DNA from 2 places in the Pseudoalteromonas sp. NZS127 genome. Region 2 is predicted to be linked to the other one. Evidence: predicted binding sites of a transcription regulator. Region 2 holds the regulator's gene; the other holds the start of a gene.
The links. The regulator MetJ, encoded in region 2, represses methionine synthesis genes. The targets are predictions, from matches to a motif close to TAGACGTCTAGACGTCTA.

Region 1: the regulator MetJ is predicted to act here: its motif matches at 10,171-10,188, upstream of metA (homoserine O-acetyltransferase MetA).

The regions. Positions count from the first base shown of each region.
Region 1 covers NZ_JADYWN010000014.1:105,674-117,760, forward strand. Annotated here, with positions in the region: gene I6E78_RS13275 (FAD:protein FMN transferase) at 1-878, shown strand, start outside; gene nqrM ((Na+)-NQR maturation NqrM) at 973-1,185, shown strand; gene I6E78_RS13285 (hypothetical protein) at 1,639-2,058, shown strand; gene cyoA (ubiquinol oxidase subunit II) at 2,374-3,288, shown strand; gene cyoB (cytochrome o ubiquinol oxidase subunit I) at 3,291-5,294, shown strand; gene cyoC (cytochrome o ubiquinol oxidase subunit III) at 5,291-5,938, shown strand; gene cyoD (cytochrome o ubiquinol oxidase subunit IV) at 5,938-6,297, shown strand; gene cyoE (heme o synthase) at 6,307-7,191, shown strand; gene I6E78_RS13315 (histone deacetylase family protein) at 7,346-8,254, opposite strand; gene ettA (energy-dependent translational throttle protein EttA) at 8,340-10,013, opposite strand; gene metA (homoserine O-acetyltransferase MetA) at 10,254-11,201, shown strand; gene I6E78_RS13330 (homocysteine S-methyltransferase family protein) at 11,191-12,087, shown strand, end outside.
Region 2 covers NZ_JADYWN010000001.1:322,065-334,151, reverse strand. Annotated here, with positions in the region: gene I6E78_RS01540 (gamma-butyrobetaine hydroxylase-like domain-containing protein) at 15-389, opposite strand; gene hslU (HslU--HslV peptidase ATPase subunit) at 457-1,785, opposite strand; gene hslV (ATP-dependent protease subunit HslV) at 1,797-2,315, opposite strand; gene I6E78_RS01525 (SPOR domain-containing protein) at 2,395-2,922, opposite strand; gene priA (primosomal protein N') at 2,943-5,129, opposite strand; gene rpmE (50S ribosomal protein L31) at 5,386-5,601, shown strand; gene I6E78_RS01510 (malic enzyme-like NAD(P)-binding protein) at 6,146-7,387, shown strand; gene metJ (met regulon transcriptional regulator MetJ) at 7,486-7,806, opposite strand; gene metB (cystathionine gamma-synthase) at 8,006-9,244, shown strand; gene I6E78_RS01495 (bifunctional aspartate kinase/homoserine dehydrogenase II) at 9,250-11,595, shown strand; gene I6E78_RS01490 (penicillin-binding protein 1A) at 11,686-12,087, opposite strand, start outside.

The DNA of each region.
Region 1 (12,087 bases), on a different contig from region 2:
AGCAGCCTCAGCGCGACGTAGTAGTGCTTAAAGAGGAAGTTGATGCTGTTTTACACGATATAAATCAGTCTATGTCAACGTACATACCTGACTCTGAAATAAACACTTTTAACCGTTTACCAGCCAATGAAGTAATGCCAATAAGTGCAGACTTTAGAGCGGTTGTTACTGAGTCAATTCGATTAGGCGAATCAACTAAAACTCTCGATGTTACTATGGGGCCGCTCATTGATTTATGGGGTTTTGGCCCTAATAAAAAACCAACTAAGCGCCCAAGTGATGCAGCCCTAGCAAAAATGTTGGCAAATATTGGCGTTGATAAACTTACCTTAACCGAGCAAGGTTTGGCTAAAACCGTTGATGGCTTAGAGCTGACGTTTTCGGCAACCGCTAAAGGTTATGGCATAGATAAAGTAGCGCAACTTTTAGAAAGCCATAACATTAGTAACTATATGGTAGAAATTGGTGGCGAGCTGCGTATAAGCGGTGTTAAACCCAATAATCAAGACTGGAAAATAGCCATTGAACAACCTGATGCACAGCCAGGTGAGCGTGAAGTGCATCGAGTTTTAGCGCCCGGTACCAATGGTATTGCTACATCGGGCGATTACCGTATTTTTTATGAAATGGAAGGTGAAACATACAGCCATTTAATCGATCCAGTAACAGGTATGCCTAGCCGTCACGATTTAGTATCGGTAACAGTATTGCACCCAAGTGCTATGACAGCAGACGGGCTTGCAACGGCATTAACCGTAATGGGTATGAAAAAAGCCCAAGCTTATGCACAAAAACATGATTTACCAGTGTATTTAATAGGAAAGTCAGATGAGGGTTTAGTAACATATTCAAGCCCTGCATTTAAGCCATATTTATAACGCTTAGGTTTATATTTTAATCACTAAGGTATATAATAACAGTTGCTCAAATATGTTTGAGCCTAATTTATTGCTGAACAATAGGGGCTAAGCAATGTCACTTTTTCTTCTTACTTTTACTTTACTTATTTTGATTGTGGCAGCGATGGCTGTGGGCATGATTGTACAAAAAAAATCTATGGCTGGTAGTTGTGGTGGCCTAGGTGCCGTAGGTATTGATAAAGCCTGCGATTGCGATGATCCATGTGATAAACGTAAACAGCGCATGGCAAAAGAGCAAGTTTGGAAAGAAAATCAAATTATGTAACGTATTTTTTATTTAAAACATACGTGTAAAAAAAGCCCCCCAATATTTAATTATTGGGGGCTTTTTTATATGCGTTATTAATAGCAGAGTAATAACGCATATAAAACGAAAACTAACTTAAGGCTAATTAAATTGTTATTGAACTGGACGTTGTTTTATCAATATAAATAAGCAAAATTTGATTAGGTATAAAAATTAATGAAGTAAAAATGCTAAATATTTATTATTTTTTCTTGTGCAGCCCACTCGCTTTGTTATACTCATGTTCGAACTTTCAGTAAGTTTTGAAAGTTTGATTGATGCAAATCAATTTCCACTTAGCAAGTTTGTGCTAGTCGGATCTAATTGTATTTAGCAGCTGATTTTAGGCTTGCAGCAGGTGTGATTTGTTATTTTTCATTATTTGCGTATTGAGTTATTTTTGTTATTAGTCATTTAAGTAGGTTAATGTCTTTGAACGCACTATCTTGTAATCATACTAATGTTCAGCTTGCCTTTGGCGAGAGTGCATTGTGTGGGCGCTTGAATAAGGCTGGAAAAGGCGTGTGCGTGGCTATAACATTAGTCGTATTTAATACCCTAATGCTGCTAAGCGGAGCTGCAGAGGATGCATTTAGCCTTGAAGCTTTGTTAAGCGATAACACTTTTGTAGAGCCGTTATTACTAACAATTGCTGAATTTTTAGCTTATCCGATTATTTCTAGCCAGTTACTTATTGGCCTTTGTTGGTTATTGTTTCATACATTTTCAGCACGTCGTGCTGGAATAATCCTCCGTAAAGCAGCCTTTGCTTTTAGCGAGGCTAAAGTTAGCCAACCAGTGCAAGCCGCACATGGTTGTCGTGCTCCACCTAGCTTTACAGGTTGTCTGTAAGGTTACCCCTTGTTATTGGTTTAATTATTTTGTCTTGCTGTAAATAATTAGCCTGTTGTAAACAAAGTAGCTCAGTGTTTTTTAAACACATTTCAGCCAACCACCACTCACCCAAGTTAACTTTTATTACGTTATATAAATGCGTTTAGAAAGCTGGGTTTGTTGCTAGGTCTTTATTGGCATGAGCTTTAGATTTTGAATAGCCCCCTTATTTTTTATAATTTGATATTAGTTAACTTGGGTTTACCGATAAACCGTTGCTTAGCGCTATTTTAAAGCAGCACCTTAGAACTTTTAGGTTTGTAGGATAGTCCCTTGATAATTCGTAACCTCTGTAATATTGCTTTAGCTAGTACAGTACTGGCGTTGTCAGGCTGTAAAGGCGGGATACTCGATCCAAAAGGGCAGATAGGCATTGATGAGAAAAACTTAATCATCATAGCTACTGTGCTTATGTTACTGGTAGTGATCCCCGTTATTGTGATGACTTTATATTTCGCTTGGAAATATAGAGACACACAAACTCATGAAATTTACGCTCCCAAATGGGCTCATTCTAATAAGATTGAAGCTGTTGTGTGGGCTGTTCCTATTGTTATTGTTGTTATTTTAGGTGTTATTACTTGGCAGTCTACGCAAGCGCTAGACCCTTATAAACCAATTGAAGGCAAAGGCAAGCACCTCACTGTAGAAGTGGTATCGCTAAACTGGAAGTGGTTATTTATTTACCCTGAGCAAGGCATTGCTACGGTTAACGAATTAGTGTTTCCGGCAAACGTGCCTGTTGAATATAAAATCACTTCAGAGAGCACCATGAATTCATTTTTTATTCCGCAATTGGGGAGTCAAATATACTCAATGGCTGGCATGGAAACCAAACTGCATTTAATCGCCAATGAACCGGGTACTTTTAAAGGTTTTTCGGCCAATTACAGTGGTGCAGGTTTTACCGGTATGAAGTTTAATGCCATTGCTACTCCTACCCAAGCCGGTTTTGACAAATGGGTAAGCGATATTAAAGCACAAGGTAATAACCTTACTCATGCAAATTATGTTGAGCTGGCTAAAGCGAGCGAAAACAACCAGGTGGCCTATTACGGCGACGTTGAAGCAGGCTTATTTCATACCATAGTGATGAAATATATGGGCGCACACGGCGATATGAATAAAAAGCACCCTGCAATGGGCGAGCATTCAACGCACTCATCTCACAGCCAAGGCGAGGAATAGCCATGTTGTTTTTAGGTAAACTTTCAATGGATGCAATTCCGTTTCATGAACCCATTATTATGGTAACCATGGCCGTTATTGCATTAGCTGGGCTTATTATTGCCGGGCTTATTACAAAATATAAAAAATGGGGCGTGCTGTGGCGCGACTGGATCACCTCGGTTGATCATAAACGCTTAGGCGTAATGTACATTTTATTAGCGTTAATTATGCTATTTCGTGGGTTTTCTGATGCCATTATGATGCGTGCTCAGTTAGCACTTGCTACCAGTGGCGCTCCTGGATATTTGCCACCAGAACATTACGACCAAATATTTACCGCACACGGCGTTATTATGATCATCTTTATGGCCATGCCATTTATGATAGGTTTAATGAATATTATAGTGCCATTGCAAATTGGCGCACGTGATGTCGCTTTTCCATTTTTAAATAACTTAAGCTTTTGGCTTACTGCCAGTGGCGCTATTTTAATTAATATGTCACTTATTTTTGGTGAGTTTGCAAAAACAGGTTGGGTGGCTTATCCACCGCTCTCGGAGCTAACTTTTAGTGCCGGGGTGGGGGTCGACTATTATATATGGGCGCTGCAAATATCAGGGCTTGGCACACTATTAACCGCAGTGAACTTTTTAGTTACCGTGTTTAAAATGCGTGCACCAGGTATGAGCTTAATGAAAATGCCGGTTTTTACTTGGACCTGTACATGGGCTAATATTTTAATTGCCGCATCATTCCCTATTTTAACAGCCGTATTGGCCATGCTAACGCTTGACCGTTATCTCGATTTTCACTTCTTTACCAATGATCTGGGCGGAAACGCCATGATGTACATCAACCTATTTTGGGCGTGGGGTCATCCAGAGGTTTATATTTTAGTGCTGCCAGCATTTGGTGTGTTCTCTGAAATAATTTCTACCTTTACCAGCAAACGTCTATTTGGTTATAAGTCGATGATTTACGCCAGTGGTGCTATCTCTATTTTAGGCTTTATTGTGTGGTTACATCACTTTTTTACCATGGGTTCGAGCGCCAACGTTAATGCGTTTTTTGGGGTAATGACTATGGTTATTGCCGTACCAACCGGGGTTAAGTTGTTTAACTGGTTATTTACTATTTACCGTGGCCGTTTACGTATAACCGTACCCGTATTATGGACGCTTGGCTTTATGGTTACCTTTACCGTAGGTGGCATGACCGGAGTGCTATTAGCAATACCCGGTGCTGACTACGTACTGCATAACAGTTTGTTTTTAATCGCGCATTTTCATAATACTATTATTGGTGGCGCGGTATTTGGCTACCTTGCGGGCTTTGCATTTTGGTTCCCTAAAGCAATGGGATTTAAGCTAAATGAAGGCTGGGGTAAAGGCGCATTTTGGTGTTGGATTATTGGCTTTTTTGTCGCGTTTATGCCGCTGTACGTATTAGGCTTTTTAGGTATGACCCGTCGTTTAAATCACACCAATAACCCAGATTGGAATATTTGGTTATACATAGCTGCAGTAGGCGCAGTCATTATTATGTTTGGTATTATTTGCCAAGTAATTCAATTGTATGTGAGCTTTAGAGACCGCGAAGCACTTGACGATGCTACCGGCGATCCATGGAACGGTCACACGCTTGAATGGTCAACATCGTCACCACCACAGGCTTATAACTTTGCCCAAATACCGCATGTTGACGATATTGATGCCTGGACCGACATGAAAGAAAAAGGCCAAGCTTATCAAGGTAAAATAAGCTATAGCCCAATTCATATGCCTAAAAACACTTCGGCAGGGGTACTTATGGCTGCTAGTTTAACCGCATTTTGTTTTGCCATGATCTGGCATATTTGGTGGTTAGCTGCGGCAGGTTTAGTAGGAGGCATAGCTATATTTATCAAACGTTGTTATGCAAGCGATGTTGACTACTATGTGCAGCCCGACGAAGTAGCACGTATTGAACAAGCACATAACTTAAGTGCCACTATTTTAGCCACTGATAAGGAGCTAAACGCATGAGTACCTTGTCTGTTAGTCAAGAGTCAGTAACTTTAAACTCTGCAATTGTAAATACCAAACAGGATCATGATGCTCACGCGCATCATGATACCTCTAGTAATACTACTTTTGGTTTTTGGCTTTACTTAATGACCGATTGCCTATTGTTTGCCTCGTTTTTTGCTACCTACGCGGTGTTGTTTATGAACACGGCAGGCGGCGTATCGGGTAAAGATATTTTTGAACTCGACTTTGTAGCAGTAGAAACTGCCGCACTGCTTATTAGTAGTATTACCTTTGGTTTTGCGATGATAGCCGCGCAAGGGCAAAAAAAGGCGCTGACCTTAATATGGTTAGCGGTTACTTTTTGTTTAGGTGTGGTGTTTATTAGTATGGAAGTTTACGAATTTAATCACCTAATTGTGCATGGCAATGGTCCACAAAAAAGTGCTTTTTTAACCTCGTTTTTTGCATTAGTTGGCTTGCATGGTTTACACGTAACCGCAGGTTTAATTTGGATGAGTGTAATGATGATTGAAGTTGCTAAACGTGGCTTAGGTAAAGCAACCGTAACGCGTTTAAGCTGCTTAAGCTTGTTTTGGCACTTTTTAGATATTGTGTGGATTTGTGTATTCACCCTAGTTTATTTAATGGGAGCAATGTAATGAGCCACAGCGAAACACATGCTTTAAAGCAAATGCAAAATGAGCATCACCACGATGAATCTCACGGCAGTGTTAAAAGTTATTTAATTGGTTTTGTATTGTCGGTAATTTTAACCGCTATACCATTTTATATGGTAATGAGTGGCGACTTTTCAAAAGCAACCACGCTTTACAGCATTATTACTCTAGCCGTAGTACAAATTTGGGTACATTTAAAATACTTTTTACACCTTAATTTTATTACCGAAGATGGCCGTGCAAGTACCTTCTCGTTTTTATTCAGTGCCCTAATTATTGTTATGGTGGTTGGGCTATCTGTTTGGATTATTTACGAATCTAACGCAATGATGATGTATTAGGAGCTAAAGATGTTTCGTCGTTATTTATCAGTAACTAAGCCAGGTATTATTATGGGTAACTTAATCAGCGTAGCGGGCGGGTTTTTACTAGCCTCCCGCGGTGATATAAACCCATGGCTAATGGTTGCTACCTTAATTGGCTTATCGCTAGTGGTTGCATCAGGTTGTGCTATTAATAATGTGATTGACCGAGATATAGATATTGCCATGGCGCGTACTCGCACCCGGGTAACAGTAACGGGCGAAATGTCTGCAATGGCTGCTTTATGTCATGGGGTGGTATTGGGGATTATAGGCTTTGGTTTATTAATAGCTTATACCACTCCTGCAGCAGTATTTTTTGCCGCCTTTGGTTACTTTATTTATGTAGGGGTTTATAGCCTTTACATGAAGCGTAACTCAGTTTATGGCACTTTTATTGGCAGTTTATCGGGGGCTGTGCCACCGGTTGTTGGTTACTGCGCAGTATCAGGGGAGTTTGATATGGGGGCATTAATTTTACTGGTAATGTTTAGCCTGTGGCAAATGCCGCACTCATACGCCATTGCTATTTTTCGCTTTAAAGATTACCAAGCAGCGGGTATTCCTGTATTACCTGTAGCGCAAGGTATTGATAAAGCAAAACGCCATATTGTGCTTTATATTGCCATATATGCCTTGGTTGTAATGCTGCTACCTATTAGTGGTTATACCGGTGCTGCTTTTATGGCGGTTGCCTGTATTACTAGTTTTTGGTGGCTGTTAATGGCGCTGCGGGGCTATCGTCGTAATATAGATATAAGCGGCTGGGCGCGTCAAGTATTCGCGTTTTCAATTATTAATATTACCGCACTTAGTATTGCTATGGCGGTAGATTATCAAAGCATAGCGCCGCAGTTACTCGTACTTAGTTAATTTAATCATACCTAATTAATACACCTAGTTAATAGTACCGAGTTAATAGTACCGAGTTAATTCCAAAGTTAACAAAGGCTCTGAGATATTCGAGGAGCCTTTTTTCGTTTTAACGCCCGCTGCAATATGTATTTATACCAAAACTCTAAAACTATTAAAAACGTGCTGCTTGCTCAACTACAATGCCATGACGCTGAGCTAAACGCTGGTGATCTCTGTCGTAACCGCCGCCAATAACCGTAGCTACCGGAGTGTTGTGCTCAAGGCAGCGTTTAAGTACGAGATGGTCGCGCTGCTCTATACCTTGCCAGCTAATATCGAGTTTGCCTAAACCGTCTTGTTGCCACACATCAACTCCCGCATCGTACAACACTAAATCGGGGTTTAGCTCTTTGAGCAAAAATTGTAGGGTGTCGTCAACTATGCCTAAATACTCAGCGTCTTGCATATTGTTAGTTAAACCAATATCTAAATCGCTAGGGGATTTACGAAACGGAAAGTTTTTTTCGCAATGAATCGAGCAGGTATACGCATAAGGCTGATGTTGCAGCATGGCTGCGGTGCCATCGCCTTGATGTACGTCTAAATCAAAAATAAGTACATTAGTAACCTCAGCCGACTCAATTAGTGTTTGCGTAGTAAAAGCCAAGTCGTTAACCATGCAATAGCCTGAGCCAAAATCAGTATGCGCGTGGTGTGTACCGCCTGCTAAATGGCATGCCATACCGTGTTTAAGGGCTAAGCGAGCGGTTTGTAGTGTACCTTGTGGGGCTGTAAAGGTACGCGCCATTAGCTCTTTTGACCAAGGTAGACCAATACGGCGCATGGCTTTTTCGTCTAATTGATTATGATATAGGTCGTGAATATAGTTTTCGCAGTGTACTAATTCTAGTGCCTCTGGCGTACCTAATAACGGCTGTACTAAGTTATCGCCAACTAATCCTAACTGCTTAACGTGCTGGTATAAATGTGCAAATTTACTCATTACAAAGCGATGTTTAGGATCAAAGCTAAACGAGTAATTAGGATGATAAACTAACGGCAAGTGAGGATTTAGGGTCATAAAATTCTATTTGTAGTTATAGTTATAAAACAAAAGCCCTACATAAATGCAGGGCTTAATTATTGCCTAGAGCTTAAATTAGCTATTAACCAATCTTTTTGTACTTAATACGCTTAGGTTGAGTTGCCTCAGCACCTAACGTCTTTTTAAGCCACTCTTCGTACTCAGTGTAGTTACCATCAAAGAAGTTAATTTGGCCTTCGTCGCGGTAATCTAAAATATGTGTAGCAATACGATCAAGGAACCAACGGTCATGCGATATACACATTACACAACCAGGAAACTCTAAAATAGCGTTTTCTAGTGCACGTAGTGTTTCAACGTCCAAGTCGTTAGTTGGCTCATCGAGTAGTAACACGTTACCGCCAGCTTTTAATAACTTAGCAAGGTGTAAACGGTTACGTTCACCACCCGATAGGTCTTTAACAAATTTTTGCTGATCGTTACCTTTAAAGTTAAAACGGCTAACGTAAGCACGGCTTGGGAACTCAAAATTACCAATTTTAAGTACGTCTTGCCCGTCAGATATTTCTTGGAAAACAGTTTTGCTTTCGTCCATACCGTCACGGAACTGATCAACCGTTGCAATGTGTACGCTTTCACCTATGGTGATGTTGCCGCTGTCTTGCTGTTGCTCGCCGCTGATCATTTTAAACAGTGTTGATTTACCCGCGCCGTTAGCACCAATAATGCCCACAATGGCACCTTTTGGCATGCTAAAGCTTAAATCGTCGATTAATACACGGTCGCCAAAGCTTTTACGTAAGTTAGTTATTTCAAGCACTTGATCCCCTAAACGTGGGCCAGGCGGAATAAACATTTCGTTGGTTTCGTTACGTTTTTGATAATCAGACTGCTGCATTTCGGTAAACTGCGCCATACGTGCTTTTGACTTAGCTTGGCGGCCTTTAGGGTTTGAACGAACCCATTCAAGCTCTTGCGCAATTGACTTTTGACGTGCTTTTTCAGATTTTTGCTCTTGTTGTAGGCGCGCATCTTTTTGCTCTAACCACGAAGAGTAGTTACCTTCCCATGGAATACCTTCACCACGGTCAAGCTCTAAAATCCAACCTGCTACATTATCTAGGAAGTAACGGTCATGCGTTACCGCCACAACTGTGCCTTCGTAATCGTGTAAGAAGCGCTCTAACCAGGCAACCGACTCAGCGTCTAAGTGGTTAGTTGGCTCATCGAGAATAAGCATGTCTGGTTTTTCAAGTAACAGTCGGCATATAGCAACACGGCGGCGCTCACCACCCGAAAGGTGCTCAATTTTAGCATCCCACTCTGGTAAACGTAGTGCATCGGCAGCGCGCTCTAAAACATTGTCTATGTTGTGACCATCGTGCGCTTGAATAACCGCTTCAAGCTCGCCTTGCTCTTTTGCAAGTGCGTCAAAGTCAGCGTCTTCCATGGCGTATTCGTTATACACTTCGTCAAGGCGTTTAAGCGCGTATTTAACTTCGCCAACAGCTTGCTCAACGATTTCGCGTACGGTTTTGCTTTCGTCTAAAACAGGTTCTTGCGGTAAGTAACCAATTTTAGTGCCTGGTTGTGGAAAGGCATCACCTTCAAAGTCTTGGTCAACACCGGCCATAATACGTAGCAATGTTGATTTACCAGAGCCGTTTAAACCAAGCACACCAATTTTAGCGCCCGGGAAAAAGTGTAACGAGATGTCTTTTAAGATAGTGCGCTTAGGTGGCACAACCTTAGAAACTCGACTCATCGAGAATATAAATTTATCAGGTAAAACCATGGAAAAAACCTTCAAATAATAATAAAAATTACAATGCTCTATTGTAGTGGTTGACGGGTAAGGCAGTCAACGAATGGCCAATTTTAAACCGACAAACAAACTATAAAGTGCGCAAAAACGATTATAAAATAGGATGAAAAAATTTCATTTGGATATTTAGACATCTATACATCTATTGGTTGATATTTTTTCTTATCTGTTCATAATAAGTTTTCGGTTTTGATGAATAGGAGTAAAAGGATGCCAATTACAGTAAAAGACGAGCTACCAGCTATTGCTCGCCTGCGCCAAGAAAACGTATTTGTAATGCCACAAACTCGTGCAAAAACGCAAGAAATTCGCCCCATGCGTTTGGCTATTCTTAACTTAATGCCTAATAAAGTTGAAACCGAAGTACAGTTTATTCGTTTGCTTGCCAATTCGCCCTTGCAAGTAAATGTAGAACTACTGCGTCTAGACACTCATCGCAGTAGCAGTAATTCAGAGCAGCACCTAGACACCTTTTATCGTTATTTTTCAGAAGTAAAAAACAATAACTACGATGCATTAATAGTTACCGGCGCGCCGCTAGCGCATTTAGAGTACCAGGATGTAGCTTATTGGGATGAGTTTACCGCAATTTTAGATTGGGCTGAGCAGCATGTTACGTCTACACTTTTTTCGTGTTGGGCAGCGCATGCAGCGCTTTATCATCATTATAAAATAAAGCGCGATTTAAAAACCGATAAACTGTGTGGCGTATTTACGCACCAATGTTATTTTGAACATGGGGCGTTAACGCGCGGCTTTGACGACACCTTTTTAGTACCGCATTCGCGTTATGGTCATGTAGATGTAAATAAAATAAATGCTTGCAATGAACTAGTCGTGCTAGCGGGTTCTGAGAAAGTAGGTGCTTACTTAGTTAAAAATAAGTCGGGCAGCCAAGTGTTTATTACCGGCCACCCAGAGTATGATGCCGACTCGTTAAAAGCTGAATACCAACGCGATTGCGAAAAAAGCGACAATGCGCCCAAACCCGAAAATTACTTTCCAGATGACGATGCAACTAAACAACCTTCAAAAACGTGGCAAAGCCATGCTTTTTTACTTTTTTCGAACTGGTTAAATTATTACGTGTACCAAACTACACCCTATGATATTAATTTAGTTAGCCAAGACGTAAGGACTAACAACTATGCCGAATAACCCTCTTAATAATGACCAAAATAAGCACGACGAACTAAGTGCAGCGTTAAAAGAGCGAATTTTAATTTTAGACGGCGCTATGGGCACTATGATCCAAGCACACCAATTAGAAGAGCAAGACTATCGCGGTGAGCGCTTTAAAGATTGGCATGTACTTATTCGCGGTAATAACGATTTACTAAGCCTTACGCAGCCTAAAATAATTACCGATATTCATCGTAGCTTTTTAGCTGCCGGTGCCGATATTATCGAAACCAATACCTTTAACTCCACCACCATTTCGATGGAAGATTACGACATGGCTAATCTAAGCCGTGAAATAAACCTAGAGTCGGCAAAATTGGCACGGCTACTTTGCGATGAGTTTAGTGCTAAAACACCCGAAAAACCACGTTATGTAGCAGGCGTACTTGGGCCAACATCAAAAACTTGCTCATTGTCGCCAGATGTAAACGATCCGGGTTATCGTAATGTTACCTTTGATCGTTTAGTTACTGCCTATGTAGAATCGACCTTGGCACTGATGGAAGGTGGCGCCGATATTATTTTAATCGAAACCATATTCGACACCCTCAATGCTAAAGCTGCATCGTTTGCAGTAGAGGAAGCGTTTGAGCAAGCAGGGCGCACATTACCAGTTATGATCTCCGGCACTATTACCGATGCCTCTGGGCGTACGCTTTCGGGGCAAACTACCGAAGCCTTTTATAACTCTATTCGCCATATTAAACCGCTTTCTATTGGCCTTAACTGCGCCTTAGGCCCAGATTTACTGCGCCAATATGTGCAAGAGTTGTCGCGTGTATGCGAAACCTTTACCTCAGTGCATCCCAATGCAGGCTTGCCTAACGAATTTGGTGGCTACGACCTAGAAGCAAAAGAAATG
Region 2 (12,087 bases):
AGTACCCGTATAGTTTAAGGAATAAACTTTATGGGTACGCTGTCTTTAGAGTTATTGTGCTCACTAACCCGCTTTAAATACTCATCCCATAGAGTCGCTTGCTGCGCCTGTAGTTTTGCAAAATATTGCCAGCTAAATAACCCGCTATTGTGGCCATCGTCAAAATCTAAACGCAGTGCGTAATGACCAACATGAGCAATGTTTTTAATACCAACGGATTGTTTATTGAATACTAATTTCATTGGCCCTGAACCATGTCCTTGCACTTCTGCAGAAGGAGAGTGCACACGTAAAAATTCACAACTAAATACGGCTTGGCTGTCATCATCAAAGTAAACATCTAAATTTTTGCTAACGCTGTGGTAATGTACTTTTGTTACGTGTTTCATTTTTATCTCATTAAAAAGCCCCCAGTGCGGAGGCTTTTAGTATAACTGTTTATGCAGCTAATTTTAATTAAAGAATGTAGCGGCTTAAATCTTCATCTTCAACTAGCGCACCTAAGTGTTTTTCAACATAAGCGGCGTCAACTACCAGTGATGTTCCGGCTTGCTCTGAAGCGTCATATGAAATTTCTTCCATTAGTTTTTCCATTACCGTATGTAAGCGACGAGCACCGATGTTTTCGGTTTTTTCGTTAACTTGCCAAGCGGCTTTAGCAATGCGCTCAATTGCATCATCACTAAATTCAATAGTAACTTGCTCAGTTTTAAGCAGTTCACGCTGCTGCTCGGTAAGCGATGCATGCGGCTCTGTTAAAATACGTTTAAAGTCATCAGCAGTAAGTGCTTCAAGCTCTACACGAATAGGAAGGCGACCTTGTAGCTCAGGGATCATGTCTGATGGCTTAGCCATTTGAAATGCGCCCGAAGCAATAAATAGCATATGGTCAGTTTTAACCATGCCGTGCTTAGTGCTAACCGTACAACCTTCAATTAATGGTAGTAAGTCGCGCTGTACGCCTTCACGACTAACGTCTGGACCTGATGAGTCACCGCGTTTACAAATTTTGTCTATTTCATCAATAAATACAATACCATTTTGTTCAACTGCAAAAATAGCCTGCTCTTTTAGTTCTTCAGGATTAACTAGCTTAGCGGCTTCTTCTTCACTTAATAATTTAAAGGCTTCTTTAATTTTTAACTTACGCTTAGTGCGCTTATCGCCACCCATGTTTTGAAACATGCTTTGCAACTGGTTGGTCATATCTTCCATACCAGGGGGGGCCATAATTTCTACGTTTGGTTGTGCTTGAGCTAAATCAATTTCGATTTCTTTGTCATCTAATTGGCCTTCACGTAGCTTTTTACGAAACGTTTGACGAGTTGAAGAGCTGTCATCGCGTTGGCTTTCGCCATATTGATCTTTAGCTGGTGGTAAAAGCGCATCTAAAATACGCTCTTCGGCTGCTTCTTCAGCGCGATGCTTAAACTTTTTAGTTTGTTGCTCACGCGTCATTTTAATCGCAACATCGACTAAATCGCGGATGATGGTTTCAACTTCCTTACCAACATAGCCAATTTCGGTGAATTTAGTTGCTTCTACTTTAATAAATGGCGCGTTAGCAAGCTTAGCTAAACGGCGCGCAATTTCGGTTTTACCAACACCCGTTGGGCCAATCATTAAAATATTTTTAGGTGTTACTTCATTACGTAAATCATCACTTAGCTGCATCCGGCGCCAGCGGTTACGCAGTGCAATAGCAACGGCTTTTTTAGCTTTTGCTTGACCAATAATGTGCTGATCTAGCTCGTGAACAATTTCTCTTGGGGTCATAGCAGACATAGCGGTTCCTGTTACAATTCTTCGATAGTTTGAAAGTCGTTAGTGAATACGCAGATATTGCCTGCAATGGTTAGGCTTTTTTCTACTATTTCGCGAGCACTTAAATCGGTGTTTTCCAGTAAGGCAGTTGCTGCCGATTGGGCAAAGTTACCGCCACTGCCAATGGCAATTAAGTCATTTTCTGGCTGTACTACATCACCATTACCGGTAATGATTAAAGAGGCTGTTTCGTCGGCTACAGCAAGCAGTGCTTCGAGCTTGCGCAAAGCGCGATCGCTGCGCCAGTCTTTGGCCATTTCAACCGCGGCTTTAGTGAGGTTACCTTGGTGCATTTCTAGTTTGCTTTCAAAGCGTTCGAAAAGGGTGAAGGCATCAGCAGTACCGCCGGCAAAGCCAGCAATTACTTTGCCATTATAGAGGCGTCGAACTTTACGGGCATTGCCCTTCATTACTGTGTTACCAAGCGAAACTTGGCCGTCGCCGCCAATTACAACATTGTTGCCGCGGCGTACACTTACGATAGTAGTCATATTATTCCTCATCATCGAGCTGCAGGGGCAACTCGTAAAAAACGATTATGAAGAGGTTATATGGGTGAATGGTTTATTTTCAAGTCCAGCCCCAAATTCCGCAGCCGACTATTTTTACACGTTTAAGTTTATTTTTATCGCTCTCAGCTTGGCGCTTGGTTTTATAGGGGCCTAAGCGTACTTTATACCAAATGCCACTGCTGCCTGTGGTCTCTTTTATTTCAGAAATAAGCCCTGCAAAGGCTATTTTAGCTTTTAGCAATTCAGCCTGCGGGTAGGTTCTAAACGAACCGCATTGCATAACGTAAGGGCCTTTTTGTTCAAGTTCTTTTACTTCAACCTGAATTTCGTGGTTTCTAATTTCTTTAATAAACGCAGGCGTACGTGGTACAACAACTTCTACAGGAGTTGTAGGTACAGGGTTAGCTTGTTTTTCAACTAGCTCAGGATCGGCGTTATTTTTAATAAACCATAAGCCATAAGCAAAACCTGCCACCAATAAAGTAACAATTAAAACTAACAGTATTGGAAAGGGTTTTTTAGCGGGCGCTGATTTCGCTTTTTTGCGGTTTGCTGGTTTTTTGTTAATGTAATCGTGCTGTGCCATAGCTTTATTTTGGCCTTAACCTAAATCATGTCTATAGGGTCTACGTCTAGGCTCCAGCGTACTTTTTGTGCAAGTTTGCTAGTGCTTAGATAATCAACCATTTGCGCAAGATATTGGTGCAATACGCGGCGATCTTGCGCTTGAATGTGTAATTGAAAACGATACATACCTGCTACTTTTTCAAGAGGAGCAGGTATTGGACCGAGCAATTGTATACCAGTTACCCCGCTTACTGGAACCAAATCTGTCAAAAAGTCGACGACTTGTTTTATATTGTGTCCTTGGGCGCGAACAATGGCCATATTTGTGATTGGTGGTAGGTCTGCATCTTCACGTTCACGCAGTGCAAAGCGAGCAAAATCCTGATAACCATTATTAACCAAATCTTGTAATAGTGGGTGCTCAGGAAAATGTGTTTGCAATAACACTTGGCCTGCCTCACCTGAGCGCCCAGCACGCCCGGCCACTTGCGTAACAAGTTGGGCTAAATGCTCAGTTGCTCTAAAATCACAGGAGTATAAGCCGCTGTCTACGTCTAAAATAACCACTAAACTTACATCGGCAAAGTGATGCCCTTTAGCCAACATTTGCGTGCCCACTAAAATGCGCGCGCCGCCTAGGTTTATTTCATCCAGTGCTTTTTCAAGGCTGCCTTTACGACGAGTAGAGTCGCGGTCGATACGTGTAACAGGGGTTTGTGGAAATTCACTCGATAAAAACTCTTCTATTTGCTCAGTGCCTTTACCATTAGGAAAAATTTGCGTGCTACCGCAGTCGGGGCATTGGTGTGGAACATGATATTGATCGCCACAGTGATGGCAAATCATTTGCCCAATAGCTTTATGAAAAGTGGCACTGGTGCTGCAACGCTTGCATTCGCTTAACCAGCCACATTCATGGCAAATTAACGTGGGCGAAAATCCACGACGATTTAAAAACACCATCACTTGTTTGCCACGTTTTAAATGTTGGCGCATGGTAGCAAGGCTGGCATGGGCAATGCCTGCTTGGTCGGGCTGGCCTTTCATATCGAGTAATTTAAATTGGTTATCGGTAGCGGTTTGCGCGCGCTCAGTAAGGCTCAGTAGTTGGTATTTATTATTAATTGCTTTGTGCAGGGTTTCGAGTGCCGGTGTTGCACTGCCTAATATAAGCGGAATTTTATGCTGATATGCACGATACGCAGCTAAATCACGGGCATGGTAGCGCAGCGTGTCTTGCTGTTTAAAAGACGAGTCATGTTCTTCATCAACCACTATCATGCCGAGCTTTAAAAATGGCAGAAAAATACTCGAACGTGTGCCTATTACTATGGCGCAGCTGGCTTTTTCGCAAAAACGCCAGGTTTGTAAGCGTTCATTATCGGTTAAAGCTGAATGCCAAAGCATAATGGGGGTGTCGGGAAAGCGGCGGCGAAAGCGGTTAACGGTTTGCGGGGTTAAGCCTATTTCGGGCACTAATATTAGTGCTTGTTCGCCGCGCTTTAGTACTTCTTCTAAACATTGTAAGTACACTTCTGTTTTGCCGCTACCGGTTACACCTTCTAATAAAAAGCTGCTAAAACCGCTGCTTTGATTAATTGTGGTGCAGGCAATCGCTTGCTCTTTGTTAAGTGTTGGTTTGCTACCCACTGTTGGGGCTACACTTTGCCAGTGGTTATCATGCTCAATTGACTGCGTTATGAGTGCCTTATCTATTAAGCTATCAATGGTTTTTTTACTAAAGCCCAAAGCTTTTAACTCGGTTAATGACGACTTGCCTGATTGCGATAGCTGCTTTAGTAAATTAAGTTGAGTCTTAGCTTTTAATGACGGCAGCAGCGCGCCTTTTTCCGTTAGGGCTACCATATTAATGCTGGTTTTATCAGGCGATTCGCCTTGGCGTAGTGCGCTTGGCAATGCAATATGAATGGTTTCACCCAGCGGGTAGCAATAATAACGGGCAGTAAAGCGCAGTAACTCTATGTGCTCTGCAGATAAAATTGGCGTATCGTCGATAATTTCAAAAATTGCCTTTATTTTGTTTTCAGGCACTTCGGTTGTTGTTTTAAGCGCTAAAACCACGGCTACTTTACGTTGATTACCAAAGGGTACTAACACCCGCATTCCGGGTTTTAATGGCGCAGAAGCTTCACCAAGCTGGCTATCTACTTTATAATCAAAGGTGCGCGGTAGTGGAACTTTTATAGCAACTTCAACAAAATACATAGTAACTCAACTGTTAAAAAAATAATGGGGGAGGGCGTGCTAATACTTGGCCCTAATGTACTAAAAATACAGCTAAAAACCTACTACCAAATAACCTTGTTTACTCAAAATGGTTATTTTTTTAGCAAAAATACTAATTAATGCTTGTGTGCTTGATGGTTGTTGGATAAAATCCGCCACCAATAAATTTGTTTTAACGACGTATGGTGCCAGACTCCGGGTTTGGAGAGCGATGCGGCCTTAACTAGAGGTTTCTATGAAAGAAGGTATTCACCCTAAGTACGAAGTAATTTCTGCAACTTGTTCATGTGGAAACGAATTCGAAACTAGCTCTACTCTGTGTAAAAATATTCACCTAGACGTTTGTTCTGCGTGTCACCCGTTTTACACTGGTAAGCAAAAGATTTTAGACACTGGCGGACGTGTTGATCGTTTCAACAAGCGTTTCGGTGCACTTGGTAGCAAAAAGTAATTATTGCTATTTAGTTAAAAAAAGCATCTTAGGATGCTTTTTTTATGCCTAAAAATCCTCTAACTTCCCCCTAACCTCGCTAGTTTTAAGTTTATTGCTTTTGCATAACTATTTCCTGTTCTTATTCTCGGTATGCATAAACCTTTGCAGACAAATGACCTAATATTCTCTATATTTTTAATAGCTTAATTTTAAACTCGGTTTCTAAAAGTAGCCAACATGAAGCTATGTGTTGTTAAAGCAGAATAAATAATCGCTTTTAGCTGATTTTATTCACATTTTAAAAACGCTGTTTTGTGAATAATACTTTTAACTAAAATAAGCTTGAAAAGTGCCTTTTAGCACAATTTATATTTATGAAAAGTAGCGATGTTTTTATCGAAGTTGCTGAAAATTCGCTTAAAATTAACAGATCTAGCATATAACAGGATAGACCTGATATTGCTTGGAATTTAAAAATAATAAGGGTATCGTACTTTAAGGCATGTTAAGTGTCGCTTTACTCCCTCTCACTTTAACTTAAATTGCAGGATATAATCGCGTTATGTCGGACTTTCGTGAACAAGCACTACATTATCACTCTCACCCCGTTCCAGGTAAAATCAGCATTGAGCTAACCAAGCCTGCAGAAACGGCTCATGATCTCGCTTTAGCTTATAGCCCCGGTGTAGCTGAGCCGGTGCGTGAAATTGCTGCTGACCCTGTAAATGCCTATAAGTACACAGGTAAAGGTAATTTGGTTGCAGTGATCACCAATGGTACTGCTATTTTAGGTTTAGGAAATTTAGGGCCTTTAGCGTCAAAACCGGTAATGGAAGGCAAGGCGTTGTTGTTTAAACGTTTTGCAGGCATTGACTCAATTGATATTGAAGTAAAACACCGCACCACCGAAGACTTTATAAATACTGTGGCTAATATTGCTGATACTTTTGGCGGTATTAACCTTGAAGATATTAAAGCACCAGAGTGTTTTGAAATTGAAAAGGCGCTTATTGAACGCTGTAGTATTCCTGTTTTTCATGATGATCAGCACGGCACGGCTATTGTAACGGCTGCAGGCATGATAAATGCGCTGGAAGTGCAAGGCAAAGATATTGAAGATGCAGTTATTGTATGTTTAGGTGCCGGCGCTGCAGCGATTGCTTGTATGGAGTTATTAATTAAGTGTGGTGCACTGCGTGAACATATTTATATGCTTGATCGTAAAGGTGTTATTCACACTCGCCGTGATGATTTAAACGAGTACAAACAGTTATTTGCTAACAATACCGATAAGCGTACATTACAAGATGTAATTGAAGATGCTGACGTATTTGTTGGTGTGTCGGGCCCTAACTTATTATCGGCCGATGATTTAAAATTAATGGCAGCAAAGCCAGTCGTATTTGCTTGTTCGAACCCAGACCCTGAGATTGATCCGGCACTGGCACACGGCGCACGTAGCGATTTAATTATGGCAACAGGGCGCTCAGATTACCCTAACCAAGTTAATAACGTGTTGTGTTTTCCGTTTATTTTCCGTGGTGCACTTGATGTGCGTGCCAGTGAAATTAACGATGAAATGAAAATTGCAGCAGTTGAAGCTATTCGTAGTATTGCCAAAGAGCCGGTTCCACCAGAAGTACTAAAAGCTGCCGGTGTAGATAAGCTAGCGTTTGGTGCAGAGTATATTATTCCTAAGCCTATGGACCCGCGTTTATTGCCGCGTATTGCTAAAGCAGTTGCATTAGCAGCCATTGCTTCAGGCGTAGCGCAAATAGAGCTGCCAGCAAACTATATGGAATAAGCAGCATTATGTTGCTCGGTATTAAGTTACTTCAGTGTAATTTATAGCCATAAAAAAACCTCAGCATGGCTGAGGTTTTTTTGTTTAAAAGCCGCTGTTTAGTCTTCGTTTAAAACAGGAACTTCTAAGCCCATTTCTTGCATTATTTTTTTCACTTCTTCAGGCACTTTTTCGGCGTTATCTTTACGTAAATCATCATCGTTAGGTAACGGTTGCCCAGTAAACGCATGCAAAAATGCTTCACATAATAGCTCGCTATTAGTTGCATGGCGTAAGTTATTAATTTGCCTACGGGTGCGTTCATCGGTTAGTACTTTTAATACATTTAGCGGGATCGAAACGGTGATCTTTTTAACTTGCTCTGATTTTTTCCCGTGTTCTGCGTATGGGTGAATATACTCGCCATTCCATTTTGCCATAAGATGTATCGTTGCCTCAGATTATTAATTGCTCACCCTACTAAAAAATAGCGCGCATATGCGTGAAATTCTATCGATTTAAACAAATTAGTCAAATACTTGTTGCACAGATGGCTAGGTGTTTAAATGTTTTGACTTCTTAAGTTGAATGAATTACTGTTTTAGACGTCTAAACATCTAAATAAAGCAGGTAATAAATATGAGTGAAAAAAATAAAGCGACAATTGCAGTTCGCAGTGGTGTCGATGCTGATAAGCACCATGGCGCGGTTGTGCCTCCGCTGTATTTATCAACCACTTATTCGTTTGCCGACTTTGATACAAAACGTCAATATGACTATGGCCGCAGTGGTAATCCAAATCGTGATACTTTAGCCCAAGCACTCAGCGAACTCGAAGGCGGTGCTCGCGGCATTATTACTGCAACAGGAATGGCTGCCGTACATTTAGCCACTCAGCTGCTTAATAGTGACGATACGTTAGTGATCCCCCATGATTGTTATGGCGGCAGCTATCGCTTATTTACCTCATTACAAAAGCGCGGCCTATTAAAACTCGAAGTGTTAGATTTAACTAAACCAGAAAGTTTGCAGCAAATTTTAGTAATCAAACCTAAGTTAATTTGGATAGAAACCCCTAGTAACCCTATTTTACGTTTAACTGATATTAAAGCAGTAACCGATATTGCGAAACAATGCGGTGCTTTGGTAGCCGCAGATAACACTTTTTTATCGCCTGCATTACAAAACCCGATTAAATTTGGCGTTGATATTGTGGTGCACTCAACCACTAAGTACATAAATGGCCACTCAGACGTGGTTGGCGGTGCGGTTATTGCTGCAACTGACGAACTAGGTGAAGAACTGGCTTGGTGGGCAAATAATATTGGTATAACGGGGGCACCGTTTGATAGTTACTTAACTTTGCGTGGCTTGCGTACTTTAAATGTACGCTTACGGCAGCATCAAGAAAATGCCTTAGCTATTGCTAAGTACCTTGAAAGCTCAAAATTTGTTAGCCAAGTATATTACCCGGGGCTAGAGTCGCATCCACAACATGAATTGGCTAAAGCACAGCAACTTGGTTTTGGTGGCATGGTTAGTTTTGACATTAAAGGTGATGTAAATGACGCAGCTGCATTTTTAACAAACCTTAAAACATTTAGCTTAGCTGAATCTTTAGGTGGCGTAGAGAGCTTAATATGCCACCCAGCAACAATGACGCATGCAGGAATGGAAGCCGAGGCTCGTTTAGCCGCTGGCGTTGGCGATACGCTTATTCGTGTGTCGGTAGGTATTGAAGATGTAGCAGATTTATTAGCAGACTTTGATCGGGTATTTAATTTAGTGCAACCAGGTCAGCACAATAACGCAGGTAAAGCAGGTGCTAGCGCAAGTAGTAATGTTAAATTGAGCGCTGCTCACCCGGCGTTGTGGTAATTAATATGACTAATAATATTCATAAATTTGGTGGTTCGAGTTTAAGCTCAGCCGAGCGCTATAAAAGCGTTGCAAAAATAATTTTAGGGCAAGCTCAGCCCGGTGATTGTGTAGTGGTATCGGCTGCAGGAAAAACCACAGATACATTAGTAAAACTGTGGCAAAGTTATCAGCAGCACGATACTCAAGCGCTCGCTGATATTGTATTGCAATTAAACAATCATCAAAGTGATTTAATAACGCAGCTACTGCAGGGCGATTTAAAGCGCAGCGCCTTAACCACTCTAAATGAAGAGCTAAGTTTAGTTGCTAAATTAGCGAGTACTGAGCAGTTGCAAGAAGCGGCGCTACTCGCCCATGGTGAGTTGTGGTCAGCTCGTTTGCTCGCAGCGTATTTACAGCAACTTAATGTTGCTGCATGCATGCAAGACGCAAGAGGCTTGTTTACGCTAAGTGATGGACAATTATTGCATAGCCAAAATACGCAGCAGTGTAGTGAGCTTATTAGCCAGCACAAAATTAACGTGGTAACAGGGTTTATTGCGGCTAATACCCAAGGCGATACGGTCACTCTTGGTCGCAATGGTAGTGATTACAGTGCAACCTTATTGGCAAGTTATTGCAATGCTAAACAAGTATATATTTGGACCGATACACAAGGGATATTTAGTACCGACCCACGTAAAGTTAACAAGGCCATTAAATACGCTAAGGTATGTAGAGCGCAAGCTAACTTATTGGCAAGATTAGGTAACCCCGTTTTACACGCTAAAACATTATCGCCACTTAAAAATACCGATATAAAGCTTGCGGTGCGCAGTAGTTTTGACGTGCAAGCAAGCTCAACAAATGTAGTGAAAGAGGGCTGTGTAAAACAAAAACGCTTTATTACTACATTAGAAAATATAGATTTACTTAGTGTTGAAGGGCTAGTTGAGGGTGAGGTAACTCAGGTTAGCCAGCTTATTCAACATAGTTTGCATCATTTTAGTAGCGCAGGTGAAACTTACCTAATAGTACCGGCAGTAGCGACCCATCAAGTAGTTAGTTACTTTGCAGGAAGAGCCAATATTAGCGAGTCTAACCTACATGGTTGCGCGCTAGTTGCTCCTGAGCAAGATATAAACTTATTGAGCACTCAGGCACGCGAGTTGCTCAATTTGCATAATATTGAACCTCGCTTTGTGCATCAAGATAGTGGTTATGTATTGCTACTGACGGATCAGCTTATTGATAGTGATGTGCTTAATGTGCTGCACGATAAACTGATCACTAAAGGCCAAGAAATTGCCTTAATAGTGGCAGGGCTTGGTAACGTAGGGGATGTATTTGTTAGCCAACTATCGGCGCAGCTAGCACGCTTATCAACCGACTTTAATATTAAGTTAGTGGGATTAGCACGTTCGCAAAAACTGCTATTTAATCCCAGCGGCATAAATGTACAGCACTGGAAGAACCAATGGCAGTTAGAGGCTGTTGACTATAGCAGCCAAGATTTATTAACCGCTATTGGCCAGCTTGATTACGAGCATAAAGTGGTTATAGATATAACCGCCAGCGAGCAATTTAGTCAGTTATACCCAGATTTTGTTGCGCTTGATTGTCATTTAATTAGTGCTAATAAGTATGCTGGTACCGCGCCAACTCCTTGGTATAAAGCGTTGCAGCACAATATTGCGCAGCGCAATTTATATTGGCGCTATAACGCTAGTGTGGGTGCCGGTTTACCAATTAATTTTGCCCTTGCAGATTTACAAAACAGTGGCGATAAAATAACACGTATAGAAGGTGTTTTTTCGGGTACGTTATCGTGGTTATGTAGTATGTATAATGGCGCAACTGCATTTTCTGAGTTATTACTTGAAGCGCAACAAATGGGTTTTACTGAACCCGATCCGCGCGAAGATTTATCGGGGCGAGATATGCAGCGTAAGCTACTTATTTTAGCGCGAGAGTTAGGGGTTGAATTAGACCTTAACGACATTGCCTTAGCGCCGTTAATGCCCGGTGAGCTAGCACTAGGTAGCTGGGATGACTTTTTAGCTAATAAACATAAGCTCGACACTTTTATTGAAGAGCATGCACGCAATGCAAAATTACAAAACGCGGTACTTCGTTATACAGGTTTACTGAGTATTGGGCCCGATAGCGTAACGGCCAAAGTAGGGTTAGCGTATGTTACGCCCAATGACGCATTAGCAAACTTAACCCCGGGTGATAATATTTTTGTTATTAACAGCCAGTGGTACAGCAATAATGCCTTGATTATACAAGGCCCAGGTGCTGGTAAGGAAGTGACTGCAGCAGGCGTTCATTCTGACTTATATTGGCTGATAAAAAACTTAAAGTAATAATTAAATAAAACAAAAAACGGCAACCTAAAGAGGTTGCCGTTCTTTTAGCGTAATTAACCATTTAGCTAATGAGAGATGTGCTTATGGTTAAAATAGCTCTTCTTCTGTTTTGGTGTTTTCTTCAAAAATATCGCTTGGCTGCGAAAGCACATAACTAGTTGGGGTAGTGCCTTTTTCAAAGTATTCAAAGCGGCTAGTGTAATCATTTTTGTGGCTTAATAAGCCAGTCGCTAAATCAATACGAATAGAAACTAATCCTTCAGGTGGTTCAATTGGCGCTTCTGGTTGCCCATCAAGAGCTGCCCTCATAAATTCATTCCATGCCGGTTGAGCTGTTTTAGCGCCCGATTCAGCCCCTGTTATTTGACCACTATCAAGGTTGTTGTTATAAGCAGAACGACCTAGAGTATTGCCAGGGTTGTCAAAGCCAACCCATACTGAGGTGAGTACATTGCGGTTAAAACCACTAAACCAAGTGTCAACAGAATC